DNA from 4 places in the Streptomyces javensis genome. Region 2 is predicted to be linked to each of the others. Evidence: riboswitches for the same ligand, from Rfam matches in the RefSeq annotation. Region 2 holds a riboswitch; each other region holds the start of a gene.
What was found. Region 2 has a riboswitch for cobalamin ahead of ABD329_RS00265 ((2Fe-2S) ferredoxin domain-containing protein). Riboswitches for the same ligand answer to the same signal wherever they lie in the genome.
Positions count from the first base shown of each region.

Region 1: another riboswitch for cobalamin. It lies ahead of ABD329_RS07190 (ABC transporter substrate-binding protein); the one in region 2 lies ahead of ABD329_RS00265 ((2Fe-2S) ferredoxin domain-containing protein).
Region 3: another riboswitch for cobalamin. It lies ahead of metE (5-methyltetrahydropteroyltriglutamate--homocysteine S-methyltransferase); the one in region 2 lies ahead of ABD329_RS00265 ((2Fe-2S) ferredoxin domain-containing protein).
Region 4: another riboswitch for cobalamin. It lies ahead of ABD329_RS31905 (cobalamin biosynthesis protein); the one in region 2 lies ahead of ABD329_RS00265 ((2Fe-2S) ferredoxin domain-containing protein).

Region 1 covers NZ_BAAAIF010000005.1:93,015-100,641, reverse strand. Annotated here, with positions in the region: partial or broken gene ABD329_RS07205 (transcriptional regulator) at 1-248, opposite strand, end outside; gene ABD329_RS07200 (ABC transporter ATP-binding protein) at 283-1,113, opposite strand; gene ABD329_RS07195 (FecCD family ABC transporter permease) at 1,110-2,123, opposite strand; gene ABD329_RS07190 (ABC transporter substrate-binding protein) at 2,135-3,175, opposite strand; cobalamin riboswitch at 3,236-3,449, opposite strand; gene ABD329_RS07185 (RNA polymerase sigma-70 factor) at 3,470-4,399, opposite strand; gene ABD329_RS07180 (carboxymuconolactone decarboxylase family protein) at 4,447-4,920, opposite strand; gene ABD329_RS07175 (DUF2165 domain-containing protein) at 5,094-5,633, shown strand; gene ABD329_RS07170 (serine/threonine-protein kinase) at 5,683-7,557, opposite strand.
Region 2 covers NZ_BAAAIF010000001.1:69,978-77,604, forward strand. Annotated here, with positions in the region: gene ABD329_RS00235 (PHP domain-containing protein) at 1-41, shown strand, start outside; gene ABD329_RS00240 (hypothetical protein) at 312-596, shown strand; gene ABD329_RS00245 (hypothetical protein) at 653-904, shown strand; gene ABD329_RS00250 (glycoside hydrolase family 97 protein) at 963-2,864, opposite strand; gene ABD329_RS00255 (hypothetical protein) at 3,057-3,233, shown strand; gene ABD329_RS00260 (NAD-binding protein) at 3,391-5,319, shown strand; cobalamin riboswitch at 5,369-5,561, shown strand; gene ABD329_RS00265 ((2Fe-2S) ferredoxin domain-containing protein) at 5,602-5,985, shown strand; gene ABD329_RS00270 (FAD-binding dehydrogenase) at 6,159-7,627, shown strand, end outside.
Region 3 covers NZ_BAAAIF010000005.1:158,433-166,059, forward strand. Annotated here, with positions in the region: gene ABD329_RS07500 (Rossmann-fold NAD(P)-binding domain-containing protein) at 1-178, opposite strand, end outside; gene ABD329_RS07505 (MmyB family transcriptional regulator) at 165-524, shown strand; gene metE (5-methyltetrahydropteroyltriglutamate--homocysteine S-methyltransferase) at 465-2,783, opposite strand; cobalamin riboswitch at 2,949-3,170, opposite strand; gene ABD329_RS07515 (hypothetical protein) at 3,238-3,447, opposite strand; partial or broken gene ABD329_RS07520 (AraC family transcriptional regulator) at 3,596-3,709, opposite strand; gene ileS (isoleucine--tRNA ligase) at 4,007-7,117, shown strand; gene ABD329_RS07530 (amino acid adenylation domain-containing protein) at 7,158-7,627, shown strand, end outside.
Region 4 covers NZ_BAAAIF010000046.1:1,073-8,699, forward strand. Annotated here, with positions in the region: partial or broken gene ABD329_RS31895 (magnesium chelatase ATPase subunit I) at 1-198, opposite strand, end outside; gene ABD329_RS31900 (cobyric acid synthase) at 257-1,861, opposite strand; gene ABD329_RS31905 (cobalamin biosynthesis protein) at 1,858-2,856, opposite strand; cobalamin riboswitch at 3,003-3,220, opposite strand; gene ABD329_RS31910 (hypothetical protein) at 3,363-3,614, opposite strand; gene ABD329_RS31915 (inorganic phosphate transporter) at 3,628-4,899, opposite strand; gene ABD329_RS31920 (class II aldolase/adducin family protein) at 5,333-6,019, shown strand; gene ABD329_RS31925 (alpha/beta hydrolase) at 6,114-7,241, shown strand; gene ABD329_RS31930 (hypothetical protein) at 7,439-7,627, shown strand, end outside.

The DNA.
Region 1 (7,627 bases), on a different contig from region 2:
GAGCAGACGCACGGTGACCGCCGGGGACACCATCGCGCCACCGCGCACGGCCGACCGCACCGCCTCCACCAGGAGTTCGGGACCGGCGTCCTTGAGCAGAAAGCCACAGGCCGGCTGCTCGCCGGGCCCGGCACCTCGGGGCGGAGCCGCCGGGCCAGTTCCACGCACTCGGAGCCATCGGCGGCTTCGCCCGCCACCTCGATCCCGGGCTGGGAGTCGAGGATCAGCCGGAACCCGGTGCGCACCATCGCCTGGTCGTCCGCGATCAGGGGGTCCGGGATCTCACGGCTCCGGTGTCCGGCGCAGGAAGCGGATGACCGGGTGGCCCGGATCGTGGGTGACATCGGCCTCGACGCCGTAGACCCGCTTGATCAGGGCCGGGGTCAGCACATCGCCGGGAGTGCCTTCGGCCACCACCCGTCCCTCGCGGAGGACGAGCAGCCGGTCGCAGTACATCGCGGCGAGGTTGAGGTCGTGGAGGGCGATCACGGTGGCGATCGGCAGGCTGACGACGAGGTCGAGCAGATCGAGCTGGTGCTGGATGTCGAGGTGGTTGGTCGGCTCGTCGAGCAGGAGCTCGCGCGGTTCCTGGGCGAGGGCCCGGGCGATCTGGGTGCGCTGGCGTTCGCCACCGGAGAGGGTGTGCCACGACTGACCGGCCCGGTCGGCCAGTCCGCTGCGCTCCAGGGCCGCGTCGACGGCCCGGGCGTCCGCCGCGGAGGCCGACGCCCAGGCGCGCCGGTGCGGGATACGGCCGAGGGCCACCACCTCGCGGACGGTCAGCTCGGTCTGGGTGTGGGCGTGCTGTTCGACGGTGGCGATACGGCGGGCCGTGGCGCGGCGGCCGACCTGCGGCAGGGCGCGGCCGTCCATGGTGACCACTCCGGCGGAGGGGGCGAGGACCCCGGCGAGCAGCCGCAACAGGGTTGACTTCCCCGAGCCGTTGGGGCCGAGCAGACCCACCGTCTCGCCGGGGCGCAGGGTGAGGGTGATGCCGTCGACGATCAGCCGGCCGTCGGTGCGGCGGCTGACGCGGTCCGCGCGGAGCCCGGACGCCGCTTCTCCGGTGGCGAGGAACCCCATGTCCGGGGTTTCCGCGGTGGAGTCGGTCATGTCTTCCTCCGGCCGCGGTAGAGCACGGCGACGAAGGCCGGTACGCCGATGAGGGACGTCACCACGCCCACCGGGACCTCCTGGGGGTCGATGACGGTGCGGGCGGCGGTGTCCACCCACACCAGGAAGATCGCCCCGGCCAGTGCGGTCACCGGCAGCAGGCGGGCGTGGCCGGAGCCGGTGAGGGCGCGGGTGGCGTGCGGGAGGACCAGGCCGACGAAGCCGATGGCCCCGGCGGAGCTGACCAGGGTCGCGGTGAGCAGCGCGGTCGCGCACAGCAGGACGAGACGGGTGCGGGCCACCCGGACACCGAGCGCCGCCGCGGCCTCCTCCCCGAAGGCGAACGCGTCCAGGGTGCGGGCGTAGCCGAGACAGACCACGAGCACGGCGGCCAGGACGGCGGAACACAGCAGCACATCGCCCCATCCGGCGCCGGTGAGCGAGCCGAGGAGCCAGAACAGCACGGCCCGGGTGGTGTCGGCGTCCGCGGAGGTGAGGACGATGAACGAGGTCAGCGCGGAGAACAGCTGCATGGCGGCCACTCCGGACAGCACCACGCGGTCGGTGCTGCCGCCGAGGCTGTGGCTGAGCACCAGGACCAGGCCGAACGACAGCAGCGCACCGGTGAACGCGCCCGCCGACAGGGACACGGCCCCGCCGCCCACGCCGAGCACGACCACGGTGACGGCGCCCGTGGAAGCGCCCGAGGACACCCCGAGCACGAAGGGATCGGCCAGCGGATTGCGCAGCAGGGACTGCATCACGGCCCCGCAGAGGGCCAGACCCGCCCCGCACACCGCGGCCAGCAGCGTGCGCGGCATGCGCAGGTTCCACACGATGCCGTCCCGAAGCGGTGGCAAGGTGCTGTCCCCCAGACCGAGATGGGCGGTGACCGCCGCCCATACGTCGGCCGTGGAGATGTCGGCCGGGCCGATGGTCACGGCGAAGGCCACCGACACGAGCAGCGCGGCCAGCCCTCCCGCGCACAGCGACAGGAGGCGGGTGCTCAGGTGGCCGGGACTCACTTGGCGAGCCCGAGGTCGCGCAGCCCGGCGGCGACCTGTTCCACCCCTTCGACCGTGCGGATGGACGGGTTCATGGCCTGCCCGCTCAGCAGGATGTACCGCTTCCTCTTCACCGCCGTGAGGTTGCGGGTGGCGGCGTTGGTCTCGAGGAAACGCACCTTCGCCTTGGCGGTCTCCGCGGTCTGCTGCTTGCGCGTGAGGTCGCCGAGGACGATGACGTCCGGGTCGCGGTCGGCCACGGTCTCCCAGTTGATCTGCGGCCACTCGTCGTGGGTATCGGAGAAGGCGTTCTTCGCCCCGACGGCCCGGGTGATGGCGCCCGGCGCGCCACAGCAGCCGGCGAGGTAGGGCGACTGGGAGTTGGCGAACCAGTACATGAGGGAGGCTCCGGAGGCATCCAGTCCGTCCGTGGCCTTGCGTACGCGCTCCTTCAGCCGGGCGACGAGCTTCTCTCCGCGCTCGTCGACACCGAACGCATGGGCCAGATCGCGTATCTCGCCGTAGACGACATCGAGGGTGAGGGGCTTGTCGCGGGAGCCGTCGCCACCGCTGGCGGTGTCCCTGCCCGCCGCGCAGTCGGACGGCGAGACATAGGTGGGCACGCCCAGCTTCTCGAACTGCTCGCGGGTGGCCACGCCGCCCTTGCCGAGGGTGGAGACGAACGAGGCGGTGACGAAGTCGGGTTCGGCGTCCAGGGACTTCTCGAAGGACGGCGCGTTGTCCGCGAGGCGCTCCACCGTGGCGTTGGTCTTCTCCAGGCCCTTCATCACCGGGTCGGTCCAGGTGGCGGTGGCAGCCATGCGGTCGGCGAGGCCGAGTGAGAGCAGGATCTCCGTGGTGCCCTGGTTGAGCGAGAGGGCCCGTTTCGGGGCGGACTTCAAGGTGACCTTGTGGCCGCAGTTGTCGATCGTGCGCGGAAAGCCCGAACCGGCGGGCTTCCCGGCGTCCGCGTCGTCATGGCCGGAGCCACCGCACGCGGTGAGGAGGAGGGCGGGGGCGAGCAGGAACGCCGCGGTACGGCGGGCGGAGCGGAGCACGGGCAGCCTCGGTGGTCGGGGCTCGTACGCGGAGCCTGGCCTACGGTCGTCCTCCGCGCACCGGGCGCGGAGGTGCCAGCAGGTCTTCGGACTCGGGCTCGTCCGGACGGGGCCCCTTCCCGGTGCTCGTTCGCGACGGCCCCGCGGCCGTCACGGACTCCTCCCAGTGGTGTCATCTGCCCCGCCCGTCCCCCTCACCGCTGCGCGTCAGCTCCGGATTCACACCGGATTCCCTGGCCTCGGATGTGGCACGACTGGCCCCCCGAGACTACCAAGGCCGTCGCCCGGCCGGTCTCATGCTCGGCCAGGCCGCCGGCGGGCCCGCCTCACCTCGCGGTCCACCGCCCAGGCGTCGCCGACCGGCCCGAGGTGGCCGAGCTTGTCGGGGTTGACCACCGTGCGGATGGTCTGGATCTGCCCGTCGAGCACATCGAGGACCAGGGTGTGGAGCACCCTGCCGTCCCGGTCGCGGAAGATCGCGCCGGGCTGGCCGTTGACCTCGCGCGGCTCCAACGACACATCGATCCGCAGCAGCCAGGGGAAGACACCGCCCAGCAGCCGCGCCACCTTCTCCGCGCCCATGACGGCCCTGGCCAGCTGCGGGGCCTTGCCGCCACCGTCCCCGACCAGTCGCACATCGGCGGCCAGCAGCTTCCGCAGCCCGCCCACATCGCCGTCCTTCAGCGCCTCGAAGAACCGCGTGGCCAGCTCCTGCCGCTCCCGCCGGTCCGCCGCGAACCGCGGCCGCCCGGCCGCCATATGGCGCCGCGCCCGTACCAGCAGCTGCCGGCAGGCCGCCTCGGACCGCCCCACCGCCGTGGCGATCTCGTCGAACCCGAAGGCGAACACCTCCCGCAGCACGAACACCGCCCGCTCCAGCGGGCTGAGCCGCTCCAGGAGCAGCAGCGCCGCCATCGACACCGAGTCGGCCAGCTCCACCGCCCGGGCCGGATCCTGGTACGGATCGCTGAGCAGCGGCTCGGGGAACCACGGGCCCACGTACTCCTCCCGTCGCACCCGCGCGGAGCGCAGCACATCGATCGAGACGCGTGTCACCGTGGCCGACAGATACGCCTTGGTCGACGTGGGCCGGGTGGCCGAGCCGTCGAAGCGCAGCCATGTCTCCTGCACCGCGTCCTCGGCCTCGCTCACACTGCCCAGGATCCGGTAGGCGATCGAGAACAGCAGTGGCCGCAGCTCCTCGAACTCCTCGACCTCGCTCACGCCGATTCCCTCCTGGAAGAACGACCGGCCGGACGGACCGGCGCCGGTCAGTGGAACTGCCCGACCTGGTAGTCGCCCGCCGGCTGCCGGGTGATGGCATTCAGCCGGTTCACCATGTTCATGAACGAGACCAGGATCACCAGGGCGGTGAGCTGCTCCTCGTCGTAGTGCCGGGCGGCGTTCGCCCACACCTCGTCGCTGACGCCACCGGCCGCGTCCGCGACCCGGGTCCCCGCCTCCGCCAGCTCCAGCGCGGCACGCTCGGCGTCGGTGAAGACCGTGGCCTCCCGCCATACCGCCACCAGGTTCAGCCGCACCGCGGTCTCACCGGCCGCGGCGGCCTCCTTGGTGTGCATGTCGAGGCAGACGGCGCAGCCGTTGATCTGGCTCACCCGCAGCGCCACCAGCTCCTGCGTGGGGGGCGGCAGCGGCGAGTCCTTGACCGCCTTGCCCGCCGCCATGACGGGCCCCAGGACCTTGCCCGCGGTCGGGCTGGCGGAGTAGTTCAGTCGCGCGTCCATGGTGTGCTCCTCGGTGGTCGTCAGTGGCTACACCCCTGAGACGAGATGGCCCGATCCCCTGTGACATGGACAGATGTGACCTGCGTCTCCCCGCCACCGGACCCGCTGAGCCAAACAGTTGTACGCTACGGCTCGATCCGATCAACCGAATACAACGGGGAGACAGAGTCATCGTGAGCGAGCGAACCGGCAGAATACGTTCCCCTCGTGCCTACTCCGCCGTCTCGGGGGTGCTCACCGGGACGATCGCGCTGTACATCGCGCTGGTGGCCTTCGGCAACATCACCGACTTCGACACCAATCAGCAATTCGTCCGCCACGTCCTGGCGATGGACACCACGTTCAAGGACGACGACCTGATGTGGCGGGCCATCAAGTCCACCGCGCTCCAGGACACGGCCTACGTCGCCATCATCGTCTGGGAGAGCGTCGCCGCCCTCGTGCTCATCGCCGCGACGGCCATGTGGGGCGCGGGACTGCGCGGAGGCAGCGTCCGCCGCGCCCGTCAGGCCAGCACCGTGGGGCTGGTGATGCTCATGCTGCTGTTCGGCGCCGGGTTCATCGCCATCGGCGGCGAATGGTTCGCCATGTGGCAGTCCAAGGCGTGGAACGGGCTGGAGGCCGCCACCCGCGTCTTCCTGATCTCCGGGATCGTGCTGCTGCTCATTCACCTGCTCGCGGCCGAGCGGGACGAGCCCGGCGCCACGGACTGATCGGGACTTCACACCTTCACCGCGCCCGCCTTCCCCGCCACTTCGGCGGTCAGGCGGGTGGCAACGCGGCGGCGGCCGATCCGGCGAGGTCGGTGGCCAGTTCGCAGGGACGGCCCTTGCGGCCCGCCCCCTTGAGGACGAGGGCCACCCGCTCGGTGCCCTTCACCCGGTCCAGCCCGGTGTAGTGACGGTGGACCACCTCGACACGGCAGCTTCCCGGGCCCTCGTCCTCCGGTAGCACGATGGCCTGGTGATCGCTGAGCTTGGTGGACCGGGCACCCTTCTCGCGCGGCAGATCGCCCTGGTCGAAGCGCAAATCCACCTCGAACTCGCTGGTGGTGGACTTCCACTGGCACTGCCAGCGGCCGAACCCGACGTCCGGGTCCCCGGCGTCGATGCCGGGCACCTTCTCCAGCGCCTTGACGTCGAGCAACGTACACGCGTCCAGGTGCGCCAGCGAAGTGGACGGGAAGTCCGGGGAACGCCGGGGGATCTCACCGCGGTTGAGCACCTTGACCGCGACTCCCGCGGCGCGGTCGGCGGTGTCGCACAGCGGCTCCTTGACCTCCTTGGGCTGTCTCGCGGCCGCGGTGACCCGGAGGCTGTTGTCGCGGGCGCCTTTCACCGCCACGGCGCGCTCGCACTCGTCGTCCTCGGCGGTGCGCTCCACGACGGTGACCCTACCCTCGGTCTTCCTCGCCACGCCCTCCGGCAGCGAATCGGCGTCGAGCTCCACCCTGACGTCCACGACCTCCTCGCTCCGCTCCTTCAGGAGGACGTCGCAACGGTTGAAGTTGCCGTAGTCACGGTCGAGTCGGGCCTCGTCGTACCGATGGAACACGGTGGCGTTCAGCAGGGCGCACGGGTCGGCCGTGCGGGGGTCGCCGATGAAGCCCGCGGCGGCCGTTCTGCCCGGTGCCGGGGTGGCCTTGTCCCCGGTTTCGTCCCCCAGGTTCATCACGATGAACGGAACGGCGATGGCCAGTGCCGTGACGGCGGCGGCGCCGGTCAGGAGTAAGGGACGGCGGCGGACCAGCGTCGCCGTGCGGCGCGGCAGCCCTGCCGTCGCCGTCGGGGCCTCGCCGCGCGTCAGGACGTCCGTGTACGGCGTGGTCGACGGGGCCATCGGGAGGGTCGGGAACCGGTCCGGGGGGCCCGCGACGTCCGTGAGGGCGGCGAGCGCCTGGGCGGCCGTGGGCCGGGCCCCGGGGTCGCGCTGGAGCATCGCGGTGAGGATGGATCCGAGCGGTCCGACCTGGGGGCTGATGGCCTCCATCCGGACCGCCCGCCCGGCGCCGCGCATCGGCGGGGTCCCCGTCACCAGCCAGTACATGGTGGCGCCGAGCGAGAACACGTCGGACGCGCGCTCGGGCGCTCCCCGGAACGCCTCGGGGGCGGCGAAGAACGGGGTGAGGCTGACCGGCCCGTTGGGCGTGATCGTCTCGCTGCCGTCCACCCGGTACGCGGCGCCGAAGTCGGTCAGCTTGGCGACCCGGTCGGGGGTGATCACGATATTGCCGGGCTTGACGTCGCAGTGCACGATGCCTTTGTCGTGCAGGGCCGCCAGCGCGGCCGCGATCTGCGCCCCGATGTGCGCCGCGAGTTCGGGGGCCAGCTTCACCGGGACGTCCAGGCTGCCGCCGGTCACATGCTCCATCACCAGCCAGAACGTGGCGTTCCTGCCCTTGCCCGCGCGGACGGCGTCGTAGAGGGTGACCACGTTCGGATGGCTGAACTTCGCCAGCGCGCGGGCTTCGGCCAGCAACTCGTCGAAGTCGGCCTGGCTGTTGTCCTCGAGCAGGGCCCGCTTGAGGACGACGGACCGGCCCAGCTCCGTGTCGACGGCGAACCAGACCGCGCCTCTCCCTCCCTCGACGGGCCCCTTGGTGAGCCGGTACTTGCCGATCTTCTCCCCCCGCCGCACGACGACACTCCCCTCCTGCGAGACCAGAACCGCTGCTGTCTGCCGTTAGCGCACGCGCATCGAACTTACT
Region 2 (7,627 bases):
GCACGCGCAGGCCCCCGCGCCGTGCGCGGCACGGGAGTTGACGGCTGCCATGCGCGAAATGGGCGGAGAGTGCGCCTATTTGCCGTAAGTCCCTACATCTTCTCCTCCGGGCGGGCTGGCGTGGAAACGTCGCACACCGCGCGGGGGCGTGGCGCACGGGGGGAACCACATGACAGACATGACGGGGCTGGACGACGCCGCGATCGAGCGGATCCTGGCGATGACGGCGGCTCCGACGACGAACTCGACACCGGCAACGGCCCCGGCGACCACTCCGCCGACGCCCCGGACCCCGCGGCACCCGGCCGCCCATGACCGCCGCGTCCCCGGTCCGCCGGCTGCGCCGGGCCGAGCGGACCTGCTGGACCGTGGTCATCGGGCCGCTGTGCGCGGCGCCCGTCACCGGGGCGAGCGTGCTGACCACGGGGGATGATCCGCTGTCCGCGCCGGCCGCGGTCGGCGGCACCGCGCTGCTCGCCGTCCTCGTCCTCCTCGTGGTCTTCCTGCTGCCCCTCGTCCACGAGTGGCGGGCCGACTCCCTCAGCGGTCGTGAGGCCGATGAGCCACCGGACCCGGTCGACTGGTCGGCACCCTGACCGGCGGCCTCTACGCCAACAGCCGCGCCCGCCGCGTCCTGGTCACGCTGATGGAGATGCGGGCGGACGCCGAGGCCGTCACGGACGCGGAGTCGGCGGACCGGCTGTCCGCCTTCCTCACCACCCAGCAGAAGAAGCACCCGAAGCGGCAGAAGGCCGACCGGCTGCTGGCCCTCTCCCACGGGTGGACCGGCGGCCACCCCGCCCCCTACGCCCGTGCCGTCGCCGCCGCATGGGTCTTCGCGGCCGGTGTCTGCCTTCCGGCGATCGGCATCTGGAGGGGCGTCCTGGACGGGGTGTCCGCGTGACTGGTCCGCAGGACGGGTGTCCGCGTGACGGGCGGTCAGCGCGGGTCGTGGCGGACGGTCAGGCGCGGTCGCAGGTCGACAGACCGGGCCGCCAGCGGCAGGCGATGGCGGCGAACCCGCCATCCGCCGCGACCGGCACGGACAGGGTCTGCCCGCCGCGCACCACCGTGGGCTTGCGGACCAGGCCGTCCGGCCCGTCCAGGATCAGATCGACCAGCCAGCGGCCCGGCTCCAGCCGCAGCGGCACCTCGGCGGTGTGCGCGGGGCCGGTGAACGTACCGCCGATGAACCACCGCGAGCCGCTGGCGCGGGCGAGCACCGCGCTCTCACCCGGCCGCCCCGCCAGCAGCTGGGTGCGGTCCCAGGTGGCCGGGATCTGTTCCAGGAACCGGCGGGCGAGCGGACGTGCGTCGTAGGACTCCGGGGTGCCCGCCAGGTTCTGGATCCCGGACTCGTAGAGCACCGACAGGCCGACCTCGCCCGCGTCCGACGCCGCGTTGGGGCGCTGGGGCCGGTGGAAGGCCCCGGGGGTGAAGTCCATGGAGCCGATGACATTGCGGGTGAAGGGCAGCGTCGCCAGGTGCTGCGGGGTGTTGGTCCGCTTCTCCTCGCCGTTCACGCCCTCCATCGACATCACCTGCGGCCAGGTGCGCTGAATGCCCTTGGGGATCGTCGAGCCGTGGAAGTTGACGAGCAGATGGTGGGCCGCGGTGTCCTTGAGGATCTCGTCGTACCAGCGCAGTGTCTCCTGGGACTCGGAGCCCATGAAGTCGATCTTCACGCCCTTCACCCCCCACCGCTCCAGCGTGGGCAGCCACTGCTCGCGCTCCTCGGCGGTGTCGAGGTCACGGTGGTGGATCCAGACCTGGATGCCCACATGCCGCTCGCGGGCGTAGTCCACGAGCCGCGGGATCCAGCTGTTCCGCTGCCAGTCGGGATCGGTGACGTCCCACTGGTCGGGGTCGAAGTACCAGCCCGCGTCCACCACCACATACGGCCAGCCGCGCTGGGCCGCGTAGTCCACGTACCCCTGCTGCATCGACAGGCTCTGCCCGGCCGGTTTGCCGCCCGCGAGCCAGGTCCACAGGGCGGGGCCGGGCCGGATCCACGAGGTGTCGGCGACCCGTGACGCCGGTGCCAGATCGTCGGTGAAGGTGGACTGGGTGACGGTCGGCAGATCGCCCACGATCAGGGCGCGCCAGGGGGTGCTGAGCGGCCCGTCGGACTCGACCCGCTCGTCCCACAGGCCGATGCGGTACGTGGGCAGCCCCTGCTGGTGGATCAGCCGGGCGGCGGAGTAGCGGCCGGTGAGATCCGACTCCGCGATCAGGGCGTAGCCGCCGGCCGTCTCGAAGAGCGCCTGCGCCATGTACTCACCGGTGGGCGCGGTCGCCGCGGTGTACTCCTTGAACAGGTTCTCGTTGTCCTTGCGGTAGTCGCCCAGCCACGCGGCCGCGTCCGGCGGCAGGGTGAAGGCCGAGGTCTCGCCGAGGACATCGCCGCTGCCGGAGGGCAGGTCGTAGCGGTAGGCGACCCCGTCGTCCGAGGCCCGCACCACGAGGTCCAGCCGGGCGTTCCCGCCGCCCCGGAACCGGAAGTGGGTCTCGGTCATCCGCGCGGTGCGCGAGCGCTGCTTGCCGACCGTCGACCGGTAGCGCTCCACGACGGTGCGGTCATGGCGTCCCAGATAGCGCAGCCCGTGCGACAGATCCGCCCGCTCGGTGACGATGCCCACGGGCGAGGGCTCGACCACCGTCCGTCCGCCCCGGGACACCTGGAGCGTCAGCGCTCCCGAGGCGCCGTCGAGCCGCAGCTGCGCGAGGGGACCGGAGTGGGGCGAGGGGCCGCGCACGGTCCAGGCGGAGTCCTTCGCCTGTGCGGGCCCGGTGATGAAGAGCGTCATGGCCAGGACGCCGCAGAGCAGAAATGCCACTGCGGAGCGTCGGTAAGATCTCGGCATCGTTGCCTCCCGAGGCGGATACGTTACCGAGTCATCCGATAACTGGGGAGGGGTTGGGCGGCATTACGCCCCGTCAAGGGTTGTTGGCGCATGAGAGATCGGATCTATGGCTGGGCTGCTTCCGGGGACGACGCCAGGGGTAGAGGGTCGGTCAACGGACCCGCGCACGGTCCGGACGAGGAGGCGCACACGATGAGCGGCACGGCTCGGCCCGGCGACCCGGACCGGGAGACGGCGGACCCGGCGCCCGCCGAACCCGAGGGCGGGGACCCCGCCTGCTGGCTGGAGATGGTGTGTGCGGACTGCGGCGCGATGCAGGACACCGCCGAGTTCACCCGCTGTGCGCGGTGCGGCGCCCCGAGGGAGTGAGCGGCGGCGATACGGATCCTTCGGCGGCGGGACGGCCAACTCTCCTTGACGGCGGACCGGGTACGGTCTGATCATCACCACGGAACCAACGGGGGGCTTCGCCGTCGTGTTCTCCACCTCCACATCCACCCCGCCGTCCCCCTCGGGGCCGGTCCGCATGATCGTCTGCGGCGATGACGCGCTCGCCCACCGCCTCGCCGCCGAACTCCACGACGTCTACCGGACACAGGTGACCGTCGTCATTCCCGGCGGCGCTCCCCTGGCGGACCCCACCGGGCAGCGGATCGCGGGATGGCGGCCGGGAGGCCGTACCTCGGCGCTCTTCGGCAGGTTCAGCGCGGCCGTCGGGCGGGTCCCGCTGCCCCGGCAGACGGCGGACGACCCCGCCCCGGACGGGGGAGTGCGGGTCATGGAGGCCCCGGCGCTGGACGAGGACGTGCTGACCGAGGCGGGCGCGGATCAGGCGACGGCGCTCGCCCTGGTCCATGACGACGACGAGACCAACATCCACGCCGCACTGCGGGCCCGCCGCCTCAACCCCCGGCTGCGGCTGGTGATCCGGCTCTACAACCGCAAGCTGGGCCAGCACCTGGAGGAACTCCTCGACGAGGCGGCGCGGGTCGCCGATCCCGGCATGGACCCGGCGGAGCTGGACGCCACCACCACCGTACTGTCGGACGCCGACACCGCCGCCCCCGCGCTCGCGGCCACCGCCGTCGCGGGCACCAGCAAAGTGCTCCAGGCCGACGGGCTGCTGCTGCGCGCGGCCGAGCGCACCCCGCCCGGCACGGACGAGGTGGCCCGCCCGGGGCTGTGCACCCTCGCCCTGCTCTCGTCCACCACCAGCGACCCCGGCGGCAGCGAGGGTTCCGACAGCAGCGGGGACGAAGGGCCCAGGCTGCTGCCCGGGGACGAGGAGGTGGCCGCCGCCACCGGGCGCGACACGGTGGTGCTCGAGGCCGTCTCCGCCATCGGCACACCGCTGCCGCCGCAGCGGCTCGGCAGCCGCCGACTGCCGCTCGCCTCGCTCTTCTCCCGCCGGCTGCGCTGGTCCGTCGCCGGAATGGCGATCGCCGTGCTCGTCCTCACCATCATCTCCTGGCGGCTCACCGGAGCCGGGCTGCTCCACGCGGCCTACCTCACGGTGCTGGACGTGCTCGCGATCGACGACCCGGCGCTCGACGAGCCGACCGGACGCAAGGTCCTGCAACTGCTGTCCGGGCTGACCGGACTGCTTCTGCTGCCCGTCCTGGTGGCCGCCGCGCTGGAAGCGCTGGGCACCTTCCGCACCGCGTCCGCGCTGCGCCGCCCGCCGCGCGGCCTGTCCGGCCATGTCGTACTGCTCGGGCTCGGCAAGGTCGGCACCCGGGTCCTGGCCAGACTCCGGGAGATGGACATCCCCGTGGTGTGCGTGGAAGAGGATCCCGGGGCGCGCGGCATCCCGCTGGCCCGCAGACTGGGGGTGCCGACGGTCCTCGGTGACGTCACCCAGGAAGGCGTCCTGGAGGCCGCCAAAATCCAGCGGGCCCACGCCCTGCTCGCCCTGACCAGCGCCGACACCACCAACCTGGAGGCGACGCTGTACGCCCGCTCGGTCAAGCCCCGGCTCCGGGTGGCCCTGCGCCTGTACGACGACCGCTTCGCCACCGCCGTCTACCGCACGCTGCGCGCGGCCCATCCGCGGGCCCTCACCCGCAGCCGCAGCGTCTCCAGCCTGGCGGCTCCGGCGTTCGCCGGGGCCATGATGGGACGTCAGGTCCTCGGTGCCATACCGGTCGAGCGCAGGGTGCTGCTCTTCGCCGCCCTGAATGTCGCCGGGCATCCGCAACTGGAGGGACGTACCGTCGCCGAGGCGTTCGTACCGGGTGCCTGGCGGGTGATCGCGCTGGACGCGGCCGAGCCCGCGGACCGGCGACGCGACCTCGGGGCGGCGCCCCCTTATGACGGTGCCGTCCAGCAGGAGCCCGCCCTGGTATGGGATCTGCGCCCCGGCTATGCCCTGCGGCCCCAGGACCGCGTGGTGCTGGCGGCCACCCGCCAGGGGCTGGGGGAGATCCTGGCGGGGGCGCCGGTCCGCCGGGGCTGACGCCGGGCCGCCCGTCGCCCCGCTGGGGCCGGGGCCGCGTGGTGTGGCGGTGTCCGGGATGCGATGATGCCGGGCGACAAAGGCGACGGCGGAACGAGGAAGCCGGTGGGAATCCGGCGCGGTACCGCCACTGTGATCGGCGAGCGGATCCCGGACAGGCCACTGCCCGCATACGCGGGTGGGAAGGCCGGGACGAGCATCGACCCGAGAGCCAGGAGACTCACGCGGTCGCCTCCTCGATCGACACCGGGGCGGACTACCCCGGAGGAGGGGTGGTGCGGCGTGCCCGTAGGGCCGACCGACCCGCTGCCGTGCCGGGTGACCGTGTGCCGGGACTGCTGTTGCGGCAGCCCCAAGGTGACCGGCGTCGACCATGCCGCGCAGATCACGCGGCTCGGTGAGGAGGCGCCCGTACGCGTCTCCGAGTGTCTGGACGTCTGCGACCAGGCCAATGTGATCGTGGTGCAGCCGTCGGCCGCGGGGCGGGCCGCCGGGGGCAGGCCGGTGTGGCTCGGCCTGGTCAACGACCCGGACGCGACGGAGGACATCGTGGCCTGGGTCCGGGCGGGCGGCCCCGGGGTGGCACCGCTGCCCGACATCCTCGATCTGTACGCGTTCTCGCCACGGGGGAGCGCCTCGGCCGAGCCGTCACCCGGCGGTCGCTGAGCGACCGAAGTCCCCTACGACGCACGGGAGTTGCTGTCGTGAGCAGAACTCTGGCGGCCTCGCACCCCGTGGGCTACCGTCGGTAACACGTTGCCGGTCGGTAACACGATTCCGTCGCGGCAACCCCCTCCGTATCTCCCGCACCCTCCGAACCCCCTTCCGGAAGGCAGCTCATGGAGAACTCCACAGAGAATTCCGCGTCGTCCGCCGGGGTCGGTGGGATCAGCCGCCGCCGTGCCCTGACGGCGGCGGGCGGTGTGCTCGCCGGCGCCGCGCTCGCCCAGACGGCGGTTCCGGCCTTCGCCGCCTCCGGGGCGTCCTCGGACGCGGACGCCATCGTGGTCGGCCACGGGCTCGCCGGGTTGGTGGCCACGGCGGAACTGGCGGCCGCGGGGCGCAAGGTGCTCCTCCTCGACCAGGAGCCCGAGAGCAACCTCGGCGGCCAGGCGTTCTGGTCCTTCGGCGGCCTGTTCTTCGTCGACTCCGCGGAGCAGCGGCTGATGGGGATCAAGGATTCCCCCGAACTGGCCTGGCAGGACTGGCTCGGCACGGCGGGCTTCGACCGCGGTGTCGGCGACCCCGGTGGCCAGGACTACTGGGCCCACAAGTGGGCCGAGGCGTACGTGGACTTCGCCTCCGGGGAGAAGCGGTCCTGGCTGCACGGGCTCGGTGTGCAATGGTTCCCGATCGTCGGCTGGGCCGAGCGCGGCGGCGGTCTCGCGGACGGCCACGGCAACTCGGTGCCGCGTTTCCACGTCACCTGGGGCACCGGTCCGGCCGTGGTCGAGCCGTTCGAGAAGAAGGTGCGGGCCGCCGCGCAGGACGGCCGGGTGACCTTCACGTTCCGGCACCGGGTGGACGAGCTGATCGTCACCGGTGGCGCCGTCACCGGAGTGAGCGGCTCGATCCTGGAACCGAGCGACGCCGCCCGCGGCAAGCAGACCTCGCGCACCGTGGTGGGCGACTTCGAGCTCAGCGCCCCGGTGGTGATCGTCACCTCCGGCGGTATCGGCGCCAACCACGACCTCGTACGCCGGAACTGGCCCGACCGGCTCGGCTCACCGCCGAAGTTCATGGTCACCGGCGTCCCCGCGTATGTGGACGGCCGCATGCTGGCGATCACCGAGAAGGCGGGCGGACGGATCGTCAACCCCGACCGGATGTGGCACTACACCGAGGGCCTCAGGAACTACGACCCGATCTGGCCGGGCCACGGCATCCGCATTCTGCCGGGCCCGTCGTCGATGTGGTTCGACGCGAAGGGCAGGCGCTTCTCCAGCCCCGACATCCCGGGCTACGACACCCTGCACACCCTCGGATCGATCACCGCCACCGGCCATGACTACTCGTGGTTCGTCACCACCCAGAAGATCATCGCCAAGGAGTTCGCGCTCTCGGGCTCGGAGCAGAACCCGGACCTGACCAACAAGGACATCCTCCAGCTCCTCTCCCGCATCTGGCAGACCCCCGAGCCGATCCAGCGGTTCCGGGACAAGGGCGAGGACTTCGTGGTCGCCACCTCCCTGCCCCAACTGGTCGCGGGCATGAACAAGCTGACCGGCGACAACCTGATCGACCTGGCGGACCTCAAACGGCAGATCGAGGCCCGCGACCGCGAGATCGAGAATCCGTACACCAAGGA
Region 3 (7,627 bases), on a different contig from region 2:
GGTCCTGGAGCACCCGGACGAAGAGGTGGTTGGCCAGTACGTTGACGGCGAAGGTGGCCTCGTACCCGTCGGGGGACTCGGTCAGCGCGTTGGTCGCGCCCCGGGGCTGCGCCGCGAGGAGCTCGCCGAGCTGGCCGGGCTCTCCGTCCTTCGAAACCTCGATCGTGGCCGACCTCAAGGACGCCGTCTCCCGCTACCCCGCCGACGCGGGGCTGGCCCGTCTGGTGCGGGAACTACGGACGGGGTCCGAGGTCTTCGCCCATCACTGGGCCACCGCCGCCCAGCACACCTCCGACCGCAAGACGATCCGGCATCCGGAGATCGGCGACATCCTGCCCGACTGCGATGTGCTCATCGTCCCCGGCGCGGATCTGCGCATGGTCACCTACACGGCGGCGACCGGAAGCGGCGACGCGGGCAAGCTGGACCTGCTGCGCGTCACCGGCCCCGGCCGCTCTTCCGGGTCAGGACGCGGGCAGCTCACCGCGGACCGTACGGGCCGCGGTGACCAGATGCGCGAGTGAGGCGCGGGTCTCCGGCCAGCCGCGGGTCTTCAGGCCGCAGTCGGGGTTGACCCACAGCCGTTCGGCGGGGATGGCCCTCAGCCCGGTCCGCAGCAGTTCGGCGGCCTCCTCCGCGCTGGGCACGCGCGGGGAGTGGATGTCGTACACCCCGGGCCCGGCCTCGCGCGGATAGCCGTGGGCGGCGAGCTCGCGGGCCACCTGCATATGGGAGCGGGCGGCCTCCAGGCTGATGACGTCGGCGTCGAGGTCGTCGATCGCCTGGACGATGTCGCCGAACTCGGCGTAGCACATATGGGTGTGGATCTGGGTGTCGGGGCGCACGCCGCCGGTGGTGAGGCGGAAGGCCTCGGTTGCCCAGGCCAGGTAGGCGGGCCGGTCGGCGGTGCGCAGGGGCAGGGTCTCGCGCAGCGCGGGTTCGTCCACCTGGATGACCGAGGTTCCGGCCGCCTCCAGGTCGTTGACCTCGTCGCGCAGGGCGAGGGCGACGTGGCGGGCGGTGTCGCCGCGGGGCTGGTCGTCGCGGACGAAGGACCAGGCGAGCATGGTGACCGGGCCGGTGAGCATGCCCTTGACCGGGCGGTCGGTGAGGGACTGCGCGTAGCCCGTCCACCGCACGGTCATCGGCTCGGGGCGCGAGATGTCGCCGGCCAGGATCGGCGGGCGGACGTAGCGGGTGCCGTAGGACTGGACCCAGCCGTGCTGGGTGGCCAGGTAGCCGGTGAGCTGTTCGGCGAAGTACTGGACCATGTCGTTGCGCTCGGCCTCGCCGTGCACCAGCACATCCAGGCCGGTCTTCTCCTGGAAGGAGATCACCTCCTGGATCTCGGCCTTGACGCGCTCCTCGTAGCCGGCGGTGTCGATCCGGCCCCCGCGCAGGTCGGCGCGTGCTGTGCGCAGTTCGCCGGTCTGCGGGAAGGAGCCGATGGTGGTGGTCGGCAGCAGCGGCAGGCGGAGGTGGGCGCGCTGGGCCGCGGTGCGTTCGGCGTAGGGCTGGGAGCGGCGGCCGTCGGCCTCGGTGACCGCGGCGGCGCGGGCGCGGACGGCCGGGTCGCGGGTGATGGGGGAGCCCGCGCGGGAGGCGAGGTCGGCCCGGTTCGCGGCCAGTTCGGCGGTGATCGCGCCGGTGCCGCGGGCCAGGCCCTTGGCGAGGGTGGTGATCTCCGCGGTCTTCTGCCGGGCGAAGGCCAGCCAGCGCAGGATCTGCGGTTCGATGTCCCGCTCGGCCGTGGTGTCGAGGGGGACGTGCAGCAGCGAGCAGGAGGCGGCCACGTCGACCCGGTCCGCCAGGCCCAGCAGGGTGCCGAGCGTGGTCAGGGACTTCTCCAGGTCGTTGACCCAGATGTTGCGGCCGTTGACGACACCGGCGACCAGCCGCTTGCGGGGCAGCCCGCCGACGGCGGCCAGCGCGTCCAGATTCGCCGCCGCGGCCTCGGTGAAGTCCAGCGCCAGCCCCTCGACCGGGGCCTTGGCCAGCACCGGCAGCGCCTCGCCGAGGCGGTCGAAGTACGAGGCGACCAGCAGCCTCGGGCGGTCGGTGAGGGCGCCGAGGTCGCGGTAGGCGCGGCCGGCCGAGTTCAGCTCGGCCGGGGTGCGGTCCTGGACCAGCGCCGGCTCGTCCAGCTGCACCCACTCGGCACCGGCCGCCCGCAGATCGGCCAGGACCTCGGCGTACACCGGAAGGAGGCGGTCCAGGAGGGTGAGCGGCTCGAAGCCGGCGGGCGCGCCGGGCGCGGGCTTGGCGAGCAGGAGGTAGGTGACGGGGCCCACGAGGACCGGCCGCGCGGTCAGCCCGAGCGCGAGGGCCTCCTTGAGCTCGGCGACCTGCTTGGCGGAGTCGGCCGCGAACACCGTGTCCGGACCCAGCTCCGGGACCAGGTAGTGGTAGTTGGTGTCGAACCACTTGGTCATCTCCAGCGGCGCCACGTCCTGTGTGCCCCGGGCCATCGCGAAGTACCCCTCGAGCGGGTCGGCGGCGACGGCGTTCCGGTGGCGGTCGGGGATGGCGCCGACCATGACGGTGGTGTCCAGTACATGGTCGTAGTAGGAGAAGTCACCCGTCGGCACCTCGTGGATACCGGCGTCGGCGAGCTGCTGCCAGTTGCTCCGGCGCAGCTCGGCGGCGGTGACGCGGAGGGCGTCGGCGGTGACGCGGCCCTTCCAGTAGCCCTCGATCGCCTTCTTCAGTTCCCGGTTCGGGCCCTGGCGGGGGTAGCCGTACACGGTCGCCCGTGCCGCCGCGGCTGCGGACTTCGCTGTCACGGAGATCTCCTTCGCGAGATGGATCCCTGAGATCCCGGCGAGGGGAGGAGAGCGCGAAGGGTGACGGACCGGGCGGAAACGACCCCGCGCGGTACGGCACGGTCATCCGCCTGGTGTGTTCGCCGACCCGCCCTCGAGGTCACCGGGATGTCCGCGCACGGATGGTCCGTACACGGGCAGATGGCAGGTCTTCGGACTCACGGGCGCGCCCTCCCCAGGAGGACACCTACTGGCCGTCGCTTCCCAGACCCGGTACGTCGGACCCAGTGCGTATGACGGCGGTCGTTCCCGCTCACCGCTGCGGGGCAGTCCCGGATTCCCACCGGGTTCCCTCTTGCGACGCCTCCCGCCTGGCGGGCGGGGCGAACCAGCTGCACCAGCCAGCCTACGGCATGGGAAACCCCCGGCCGCGTCGGCCGGGGGTCCGTGCCTCACGGGTTCGCGGGGCGGGGGCTCAGCACGAGCTGGAGTCCGACTGGCTCCCCAGGCCGACCGGGACGGTGATGAAGGAGAACTGATTGCTGGCGCATACGCCGGGGAAGGTCGTGCTGCTGGTGTTGTTGACGGTGACATCGGGGTCGTCCTCCGCGACGGCACCGGTCGCGCCGACGGCGAGGGACGCTGCGGTGAGAGCAAGCGCAGAGAGGGCGGTCCGCATACGCATGGGAACTCCTTGCTGGGGATGAGCGGCCGGAAATGACCGGCTTCGCATGCATGGTGCCCCTTTGTCGGGCGGATTGCGGCCCAACGTCCCCCCAATGGGGTAACACGTCACCCGCTGTCACATCACCCGCCGCCGAGCCGTGCCTCGTCCGCCGTACCGCGGTGCGCAGTTCGGCCGGTGTCATGCCGTGCCGGGCGGCGTGCTCGGCCACCGACAGCGGCCGGAAGGCGTCCCGGGCCAGCGCCTGGAGCACCGGATGCCCGCCCGAGCTGATGACCACCGCCACATGGTGGTCCGGGCCGCTGCTGACGGCGGTGGCGCGGGGGGGTGCGCTCGACGCCGTCGATGAGCACCGTACGGACCGGCTCCCGCTGCCCGTACAGCACCGCCCCGCTCTCGCTGCCGTTCCGATTCCGGCCAGTGTGAGGGAATCGCCGGGTAATCGCGCGGCGCCATCGGCGCGCATGCCATGTTTTCGCGATTACCGGGCATTGCCCGTCCGCTCGTTAGAGTCGGCCCTCACTGCACTGCGGGCCGACCCTGCGAGGTTTACTGAGCGATGGCATATCCGATGGCCGGGGCCGATGGCGTACCCGCGAGACCGCATTTTCCCGAGGTCGAACTCGACGTCCTGGACTACTGGGCGAAGAACCACATCTTCCAGGAGACCGTGGACGCGCGAAAAGCCGAAAACGCCGAAGAATTCGTGTTCTACGACGGGCCGCCGTTCGCCAATGGCCTGCCGCACTACGGGCATCTGCTGGCCGGTTACGCGAAGGACGTGGTGCCGCGCTATCAGACCATGCGCGGCCGCAAGGTCGAACGGCGCTTCGGCTGGACCTCGCACGGGCTGCCCGCGGAACTCGACGCCGAAAAGCAACTCGGCATCACCGCCAAGTCCGATATCGAGCGCATGGGCGTCGAGCGGTTCAACGAGGTGTGCCGTACGACGGTGATGCGCTATACCGGCGAGTGGCGCGACTACGTCAATCGGCAGGCCCGCTGGGTCGATTTCGACGAATCCGTCAAGACCCATGACCTGGACTACATGGAGAGCGTCATGTGGGCGTTCAAGACCATGTGGGACAAGGGGCTGATCTATCAGGGACATTCGGTTTCCTGGTATTGCGCGCACTGCGAGACCCCGCTGGCCAACGCCGAGAGCAGCGGCCGTATCGACGGCAGCGACACCCACCGCGAGGTGCCGGGCACCACCGTGGTCGTGGGCGTGCCGCTGGACGGCGGCGAGCTGCTGCTGGTGGAGTCCGAGCAGCCCTGGGCGCTGCCGGGCGCCACGGCGGTGGCCGTGCACCCCGAGGCCGAGTACGCCGTGGTGGAGAGCGGCGGGCGGCGCCTGGTGGTGGCGGCCGACCGGCTCGACGCCCACGCCGAGCTGCTGGGTGGCGGCTCCGTGGTCGCCCGGCACAGTGGCGCCGAGCTGGCCGGCCGCCACTACACACCGCTGTTCGACTTCTCCGGCACCGCCGACGACAGCCACGTCGTGGTGGCGGAGCGCTTCGTGGACACCGACGAGGGCACCGGCGCGGTGGCCGTCACCCCGTGTTTCGACGAGCGGGACCACGCCCTCGCCACCGAGGAGGGCATCGGCCGGACGTACCCGGTAGACTCCGCCGGCCGCTACACCGACGAGGTGCCGCCGTGCGCCGGGGCCCCGGTGCTGGAGTCCACCGGAACCGTGCTCCGCCTGTTGGAGACGAGCGGCGCGCTGCTGAACAGCCGGCCGCACACCCGCTCCCGGCCGCACTGCTGGCGCTGCGGCAGCCAGTTGCTGCAACACGCCATCGCCACCTGGTTCGTCGCCGTCACCCGGCTCCGCACCCGGATGCTCGAACTCAACGAGCGGATCAGCTGGACCCCCGAGCACGTGCGCGACGGCCAGTTCGGCAACTGGGTGCGCGGCGCCAAGGACTGGAACATCTCCCGCAACCGCTACTGGGGCGCCCCCATCCCGGTGTGGGTGTCGGACGACCCGGCCCACCCCCGGGTCGATGTGTACGGCTCCCTGGACGAGATCGAGCGCGACTTCGGCGTACGGCCGGGCGATCTGCACCGTCCGTACATCGACGAGCTGACCCGCCCCAACCCCGACGACCCGTCGGGTCGGTCGGTGATGCTGCGGGTGCCCGAGGTGCTGGACTGCTGGTTCGAGACCGGCTCCATGCCGTTCGCGCAGGTGCACTACCCCTTCGAGAACGCCGAGTGGTTCGAGCGCCACTCCCCGGGCGACTTCGTGGTCGAGTACTACGCCCAGACCCGCGGCTGGTTCTACAACATGCACGTCATGTCGACCGCGCTGTTCGACCGCCCGGCCTTCGCCAACTGCACCGTGCTCGGTGTGGTGCTCGGCCACGACGGCCAGGCCATGTCCAAGGCGCGCAACAACTACCTGGACGTCAACGACGTCTTCGCCCGCGACGGCTCCGACGCCATGCGCTGGTTCCTCATGAGCTCACCCCTGCTGCGCGCCCGGGACCTCGAGGTCACCGAGGCCGGCAGCAGGGAGGCCCTGCGCCAGGTGCTGCTGCCGCTGTGGAACGCCTGGCACTTCCTGACCCTGTACGCGGGCGACACCGAGGGCCGCGTCCGCACGGACGCCGGCCATCCGCTGGACCGCTATCTGCTGGCCAAGACCCGTGACCTGGTCGAGCTGACCACCCGCGCGATGGACGACTACGACCTCTCGCGCGCCTGCTCCGCGCTGCGGGACCACCTCGATGTGCTGACCAACTGGTACATCCGCTGCTCCCGCGACCGGTTCACCGCCGGGGACCGCGCGGCCGTGGACACCCTGCACACCGCGCTCGAAGTGCTGTGCCGCCTGATGGCGCCGCTGCTGCCGCTCCTCACCGAGCGGATCTGGCGCGGGCTGACCGGCGGCCGGTCGGTGCACCTGACCACCTGGCCCTCGGCGGCGGAACTGCCGTCCGACCCGGAGCTGGTGCGGGTGATGGACCGGGTGCGCGAGGTCGCCTCGACCGCGCTCGGCCAGCGCAAGAGCCACCGGCTGCGGCTGCGGCTGCCCCTGGCGCGGCTGGTGATCGCCGACCCCGACGCCCCCGCGCTGGAGCCCTACACCGGGCTGCTGCGCGATCAGCTCAACGTCAAGGACGTGGCGCTCACCACCGATGTCTCCGCCCACGGCCGGATGCGGCTGACCGTCGACCCCCGCAAGTGCGGCCCCCGCCTCGGCGGGGCGGTGCAGGAGGTCATCCGCGCCGCCGCCACCGACGACTGGACCACGAACGGGGACGGAAACGTCGTGGCGGCGGGGCGGGAACTGCTCGCCGGGGAGTACGAGCTGCGGCTCGCCGCCGACGGACCGGGCGCCGTCGCCGCGCTGCCCGGCGGAGCGGGGCTGATCGTGCTCGATGTCGAGGTGACCGAGGAGCTGGCGGCCGAGGGCGCGGCACGCGACCTGGTGCGCGTGGTGCAGCAGGCACGCCGCGCGGCCGACCTCGACGTCTCCGACCGCATCGTGCTGAGCGTCGAGCTGCCCGACGAGGTGGCGGCACGGATCCGGGCCCATGACGCGCTGCTGACGGCCGAGACCCTGGCCGAGCGCCTGACGTACGGCCCCCTCGCGGACGCCGGTCACGAGGGCGTCATCGGCGACGGCACCGCGGTCCGGGTGCGCATCGACAGGCTCTGATCCGGCTCTGACCCGGCCCTGACACAGGAAGAGAGAACGGATGACCCGTCTAGAAGGGCTTGTGAGCGCACAGGCCAGGCGAACACCGGACGCGGACGCGGTCGTGTTCGGCCCGACCCGGCTGACCTATCGAGAGCTGGACGAACGGGCCGGCCGGCTGGCGCACGCGCTGCGCGCCGGCGGGCTGCGCCCGGACGACCGCGTGTGCGTACTGGCGCCCAAGGGCCCGGACGCGGTGGTGTATCTGCTCGGTGTGCTCAAGGCCGGTGGCGTCTGTGTGCCACTGGACACGGCGTCGCCCGCGGACCGGCTGGTGTCCATCGTCAACCAGACCGGGCCGTGCCGGATCCTCGCCGACCGGCGGCGGACCCCACTGGCCACCGAGGTGTCGGCCGCGGCGGCGCCCGGCGCGGTGGTGGGCCTGTGCCTGCCCGAGGGAGACGCCACGGGTCCCCTCCCCACGGTCACCGCGGCCGATGTCGCCTCCGCGCCCACGACCGCGCCGGAGCC
Region 4 (7,627 bases), on a different contig from region 2:
GCAGGAGAACCGGCACCCGGCCACCACGTCCACCTCGGGCAGCAGCGAGGCGATCGCTCTTACGGCGGTGCTCTTGGCCGTGCCCTTCTCGCCGCGCACCAGGACGCCGCCCACGGCGGGTGAGACGGCGTTGAGGAGCAGGGCGAGCCGCAGGCCGTCCATGCCGACGATCGCGCTGAAGGGGTAGGTGGTGGTCACGCGGCGATACCTCCTGGGGTGCGTGGGCACAGCGGTCCGGTGTGGGAGTGGGGGCTCGTCATGGCGTCCCCCCTGGGACCCCCGGAGGGACGAACGGCAGCCCCTCCGGGACGCCCTCCTCGATGAGCCGCAGCAGCGCGTCCGTGTCGGCGTGCTCCTCGATCAGGTCGCCGAGGCGGTCGAGCTGCTCCTCGCGCAGCTCGCCGAAGCGGGTGTCCGGCGCGGGGACGAACGCCCGGCCCGCCGCGGCGGCCACCCGCCGCAGAAAAGCCCGCCGGAAGCCGTCGCTCTCCAGCGAGCCGTGCCAGTGGGTGCCCCACACCGAGCCCACCCGGCAGCCGTCCAGGAAGGGCTCCTCGGCCCCGTCCAGCAGCTCGGCGACCCCGTGGTGGATCTCGTAGCCCTCCACCCGCTCGCCGAGCGCCTCGCCCACCGGCCGGGCCAGGGTCTTCTCGGCCGCGAACCGCACCCGCACCGGCAGCAGCCCGAGCCCGGCGACCGTCCCGGCCTTCGACTCGACCTCGTCCTCGATGCGCTCCCCGAGCGCCTGGAAGCCGCCGCAGACGCCGAGCACCGGACGGCCCTCGGCGGCCCGCCGGGCGATCGCGTCGGCCAGCCCGCGCTCACGCAGCCACTCCAGCGCCCTTACGGTGCCCCGGGTGCCCGGCAGCACCACCAGGTCGGCGTCGGCCAGCTCCTCGGGCCGGTCCACGAACCGCACGATCACGCCCGGTTCTGCCGCCAGCGCGTCCACGTCCGTGAAGTTGGACATCAGCGGTACGGCGGCCACCGCGATCCGCAGGACGTCCGCGCCGAAAGGGGGCGCCACGACGCTCTCCCGCACCGCGCCGCGCAGCGACACCCGCAGCCCGTCCTCCTCGTCGATCCCCAGCCCGTGGGCGAACGGGAGCACCCCGACGGTCGGGCGCCCGGTGAGGTCGCGCAGCATCTCCAGACCGGGCTCCAGAAGGCTCACATCGCCGCGGAACTTGTTCACCAGGTAGGCGGCCACATGCCGTTGGTCGGCTGCCGACAGCAGCGCGGTCGTGCCGAAGAAGGACGCGAAGACACCACCGCGGTCGATGTCCCCGACCACCACGACCGGAAGCCCGGCGGCACGCGCCAGCCCCATGTTGACGATGTCGGTGCGGCGCAGATTGATCTCGGCCGGGCTGCCCGCGCCCTCGCAGATCACCGCGTCATGGGTGCGCCGCAGCTCCTCCAGGCACTCCGTGACGGTCCCCAGCAGCGCCTCCCGCCCCGCTGAGAGCCTTTCGCCGGGCGAGGGGGCTCCGGCCCCGGCGAAGTACCCGCGCGCGCTCAGCTCGCCCACCGGCTTGCCCAGCAGCACCACCTGGCTGCTGCGGTCGCCGCCCGGCTTCAGCAGGACCGGGTTCATCAGCGCGCTGGGCTCGACGCGCGCGGCGGCCGCCTGCATGGCCTGCGCCCGCCCGATCTCCGCACCCTCCCGGGTGACGAAGGAGTTGAGCGACATGTTCTGCGCCTTGAAGGGCGCCACGCTGACGCCCTTACGGGCGAGCCACCGGCAGATCCCGGCCGTCACCACGCTCTTGCCCGCGTCGGAGGTCGTGCCCGCGACGAGCAGCCCCCCGCCGCGCGCCCCGGAACCCTCCGTGCCGCCCTTACCGCGTATGCCGCTCATCCGCCGCCCCTTCCCAAGGCCCGGGTTCTCAGGGCCCGGGGCCGCCCCGTCAACGCCCTCAGGACCGGCCGGGCCGCCATGGACACCCCGAGCGCCAGCACACCGACGCGCCGCGACAGCCGTATCGCCCGCTCGATGTCGGCCGACTCCACCGGCCGCCCGCCGGAGTTGAGCACCGGCCGGTTCTCGACCCGGCCGCCGTACGCGAGGGCGCCGCCCAGCCGGACGCCGAGCGCGCCCGCGAAGGACGCCTCCACAGGGCCCGCGTTGGGGCTCGGATGGCGTCCGCCGTCGTGCCGCCAGGCGCGCCACGCACCGCGCGGATCGGGGCCCGCGAGCGTCGCCAGGGTCGCCGTAAGGCGTGCACCGGGCCAGCCGGCCACATCGTCCAGCCGGGCCGCCGCCCAGCCGAACCGCCGGTAGCGCGGCGACTTGTGGCCCACCATGGCGTCCAGGGTGTTGACGGCGCGGAATGCTATGAGCCCCGGCACCCCGCCCACGGCGCCCCACACCAGCGCGCCCACGACGGCGTCTGAGGTGTTCTCGGCCACCGATTCGACCACCGCGCGGGCGATCTGCGGCCCGTCCAGCGCCTGCGGATCGCGGCCGCACAGATGCGGCAGCCGCTCCCGGGCGACCTCGAGGTCCCCGGCGGCCAGCGCCCCGCCGACGGCCCGTGCCTCACGGCCCAGGCTCGTACCTCCCAGCACGGCCCAGGTGGCGGCGGCGGTCAGCGCGACCGCCGCGCCACGGCGGCTGCCAAGTCCCCGTACGGCGCGGGTCAGCAGCGCGGCACCGGCGGCCGCGCCGCCCGCGCACAACGCGGTGTGCAGGGCCCCGTAGCCCCGGTGGTCGCGCCACAGCCGGCGCTCGGCGGCCGCGGCGGCGCGCAGGAACGCGGCCACCGGATGGCCGCGGCGCGGATCACCCGTGGCGAGGTCGCCGAGGAAGCCGAGGGCCGCGCCGCACGCGAACGAGGCGTGGTCGGCAGGCATCCGTCAGGCCGCCGTCACGCCTCGGCGCGGCGATACGGAACCAGACGGGCCGGAGGGGCCGGAAGAGCCGAAGCGGACAGGGAGGGCTGGCGGCGTGGCGATGCCGGGCATGGCGGTATGTCCTCACTCAGGGTCCTCGCCCTGGTTCGACGTGACCGGCGGTGAGAGTCTCCTGGCTCCCGGATCCGCGGCCCTCCCGGTCTTCCAGCCCCGCGTACGCGACGAACCGTACGGACGAGCCGTGACCCCATCCAGGCGATGGGAAGGTGCTCCCCGGTGACAGTGGCGGGACCGCGCCGGATTCTCACCGGCTTCCTCTCCTGCCGCCGTTTGGCTCGGGAAGTCCACCATGGGCCGCGAATGGCCGTCAACTCGCATATGACCCATGACGCCCGAGTGTGCCGAGCCCCACAGACGACCGCCCCCACGAGACGGCCGCCGGACGGACGGCGCTGGTCAGCGCCACCATCCGGCGGCCGGTGGGTCATCCGGGGACAGCGGGGCCCTCAGGCGACGATCAGATAGATGCCGTAGGCCACGACCGCGGCGCACACCGCGAAGCAGGCGTACGCGCCGGTGCGCGCGAGCGAGGAGCCGCCCACCGCGCCCCCGGGCACGGCGGCGGCCGTGCCGCCCTGCTCCGGCGCCGCCTTACGGGAGGTGCCGACGATGCCCAGGGTGAAGACGCCCACCATGCCGACGGTCACCGCGAGGCTGATGCCGAAGACCTGGCCGAGTGCCGCCCAGTCGATGCTCATGTTTCCTGGCTCCTTAGCGGGTGGCGCTGCTCGCGGCGGCGGGGGTGGGGGTCTGCTCGGGTGTGTTCTCCGAGGTGTCGTCCTCGGGGGCGGCGCTCTCGGGGGCGGCGCTCGCCGCACCGGCGGGCGGCGGGGCCACGGACCGCAGGGCGGCCGTGACGGCGCCCACCGGCTCCTGGGTGCCGACCTCGTTGACGTTGGTGTGGTCCACGGGCTTGCGGCGCGACAGCATCCAGATCGCCCCGCAGGCCAGGACGGCGAGCACGGCCACCGCCGTGATTCCCGCGTTCCCCTGGTCGGCGAGGAGCGCGGCGGCGCCCGCCACCAGCCCGGCGGCCGGGAGGGTCAGCACCCAGGCGACCACCATGCGGCCCGCGGTCGACCAGCGCACCACGGCGCCCTTACGGCCGACACCCGCGCCCATGACGGCGCCGGAGCAGACCTGGGTGGTGGACAGCGCGAAGCCGATGTGGGAGGAGGCGAGGATGACGGTCGCGGCGCCGGTCTGGGCGGCGAAGCCCTGCGGCGGCTGGATGTCGGTGATGCCCTTGCCCATGGTGCGGATGATGCGCCAGCCACCCAGGTAGGTGCCGAGCGCGATGGCCAGGCCCGCCGAGACGATGACCCACAGCGGCGGGTCGGAGTCGGGCGCCACCACGTTCCCGGTGACCAGCGCCAGGGTGATCACGCCCATCGTCTTCTGGGCGTCGTTGGTGCCGTGGGCCAGGGAGACCAGGGCGGCCGAGGCGATCTGCCCCGCGCGGTAGCCCTTCGCGGTGTCCTCGGGGGAGCGGTCGCGGCCGAGCCGGTAGGTGAGCCGGGTGGCGGCCAGCGTGGCGATGCCGGCCACGATCGGCGCGGCGACGGCGGGGATCAGGACCTTCATGACGATCGCGTCGCCGTTGACCCCGTCCAGGCCCACGGAGACCACGGTGGCGCCGATCAGACCGCCGAACAGGGCGTGCGAGGAGCTGGAGGGGAGTCCGGCCAGCCACGTCACCAGATTCCACAGGATCGCGCCGACGAGTCCCGCGAAGATCACTTCTGGCTGGATACCGGATCCCTCGTCGATGATCCCGCCGGAGATGGTCTTGGCCACCTCCACGGACAGGAACGCGCCGACGAGATTGAGGACGGCCGACATCGCCACCGCCACCCTGGGCCCGAGTGCTCCCGTGGAGATGGTGGTGGCCATGGCGTTAGCCGTGTCGTGAAAGCCGTTCGTGAAGTCGAACACCAAGGCCGTGACGATCACGATCCCGATGAGAAGCGTGATGTGTTCCATACACCCGGTCAATCAGTTCGAAGGTCGTTAGTGGCACGGTGAACGTAAGGAAACAGGGTGAACGGGAGATGAACTGAGCGGGGCATCGGGGTGACATGGTTGCGGGGTCGCTAAAACCCAGTGAATTCCAGCCTACTTTCCCATGTCGTACGGGAGTTGAGCCGCGGTCGAGAGCCGCCGGAGGCGGCCCCTGGACCGGTCTCGCGGGCGTCCGCCGGCCCCCCACGTTCACCCGCCCGGAGTCGGGTGCCCACGAAGCACGGTCGTAGTCCCCCGCCGCGCCGCCGCCGGTCCCACCGTGCCCGCCGCCGGTCCCACCGTGCCCGCCGCCGGTCCCACCGTGCCCGCCGCCGGTCCCACGGCGCCCGCCGCTGGTCCCGCCGCCGCGCGGCCGGCGGCCGCCTGGAAGGATCGGCCCCGGAGGTGAGGGCAGGTGACCCAGTCGCGATCCCCGCGGCAGCCGCAGCCGCGGCTGACGCATCCCCTGCGGCAGGCATGGACGCAGGTGGTGAGTACGGCCCGCAGGACCACCGCCGACGGTCTGGTCGTCGGCACCTCGGGCAATGTCTCGGCCCGGGTCGGCGACACCGTCCTGGTGACTCCGAGCGGCGTCCCCTACGACCGGCTCGGCCCCAGGGACGCCGTCGCCGTCGACCTGGACGGACAGCAGGTCCTCGGCACGCTGAAGCCCACCAGCGAGCTGCCCATGCACCTCGCGATCTACCGGGAGACCGATGCCGAGGCCGTGGTCCACACCCACGCCGTCCACGCCACGGCCGTCTCCACGCTCGTCGACGAGCTCCCCGCGGTCCACTACATGGCCGCCGCCCTCGGCGGCCCGGTCCGCGTCGCGCCCTACGCGCTCTACGGCACGGACGAACTGGCCGACGCCATGCTCGAGGCGCTGCGCGACCGCAGCGGCTGTCTGCTGCGCAACCACGGCACCGTCGTCCACGGCGCCACCCTGGAACAGGCGTACGACCGCACCGCCCAGCTCGAATGGATGTGCCGGGTCTGGCTCACCGCGGTCTCCGTCCCCGGCCGCACCCCCTCCCTGATCCCGCCGGACGAGATGCGGCGCGCCGCCGAGAAGCTGAGCGGCTACGGCCAGAAGGGCTGAGCCCGCCGGGCACGCGCCCGGGCCCCGGCCGGGCGGTCACCCGGCCGGGTACGCCCGCTGGCCGGGGGCCGCCTTCCCGACCACACTGGGAGGGATGCGTCTGCGAACAACGGCGGTCGCGGCCGCCACCACCCTGCTGAGTGTCGGCGTGGCCGCGGTGGCGGCCGGACGGTACGCCACCGGTGCTGCGCTGAAACCGGTCCCCGACCGTCCGCTGCCGAACGAGGCACCGCTGACCGTCCACGCGACCGCGGCCGGCCAGATCACCCTGACCCGCTCGCTCGCCTCGCTGCGCCCCGGCACCTACGGCCTCACCGGCCGCTCCTGCCACGCCGTCGTCGGCCCCGTCATCGAGGACGCCCCGCACCCCGCCGACTGTGTCGTGCGCCGTCTGGAGCGGGTCACCCACGGCGAGCTCACCCCCGGCACCCGGGTCCGGCTGACCCCCCAGGTGCACATCGGCAACCCGCGGGACGCGCTCGGCATCGACCACGCCGACGTGGACGTGCCCGCCGAACTCGGCCCGCTGCCCGCCTGGTTCATCCCCGGCGAACGCTCCACCTGGGTGATCACCACCCATGGCCTCGGCACCACCCGTGAGCACCCTATGGTCGTCATGCCCTTCCTGCGGCAGCTGCGGGTGCCGGTGCTCGACCTCGCCTACCGGGGGGACCCCGGCGCCCCGCGCTCCGAGGACGGCATATCCCACCTCGGCGACACCGAGTGGCGCGACCTGGACGCGGCCATCCGCTACGCGGTCGAGTACGGGGCGACCGGGGTCGTGCTGCACGGCTGGTCCATCGGCGCCTCGATGGCCCTCCACGCCGCCGCGAACTCCGCGCTGCGGCACCGCGTCATCGGCCTCGTCCTGGATTCCCCGGTGCTCGACTGGCAGGCCACCCTGCGCGCCCTCGCCGCGGCCCGCGGCATCCCCGCGCCGCTGCTCCCGCTCGCCCTGCGCGCCGCCGAGGGGCGCACCGGACTCCACGACAGCAGGCTCCCGGAGGTGGCCGACCCGGAGCGGCTGTCCGTGCCCACGCTCGTCGCCCACGGCCCCGACGACACCCTCGCGCCCTGGGACGTCTCGCGCGAACTCGTCGACCGGCGGCGCGATCTGGTGACCCTTCACACGGTGCGGCAGGCCCCGCACGCGGCCATGTGGAACGCGGACCCCGAGGCGTACGAGGAGGCGCTGCGGCGCTTTCTGATACCGCTCCTGTAGCGCCCTTGAGGCGGCCACCCGCGCCGCCCGGCCTCCCGTAGCGCCCGTAAGGCGATCGCGAAAGCGCGTGCGGGGCGGCGCGGGAGGCGTTCGCGGGGCGGCGGCGGAAGCGTTCGTAAGGTGGCGTGAACCCTTCGCGGCGACCGCCGGACGGGTGCCGATTGGGCTTTCGGGCCGTCAACGGCGAGACTGCTTCCGTGACGTCCCGTACTCCGCGCGACTCCCGGCTCCGACTTGTCCGTAACCGGCCGATGGCCACGGCCCGCCGGCCCGCGGTGAACCGCGGCTCAAGACCGGCGCCCCGTCCGCCGGAGGGCACACCGCCCCCGTCGGAGCTGGCCCGGCAGGCCAGGGCGGGGCTCACCGGGGCCGTGGCGATCGCCCAC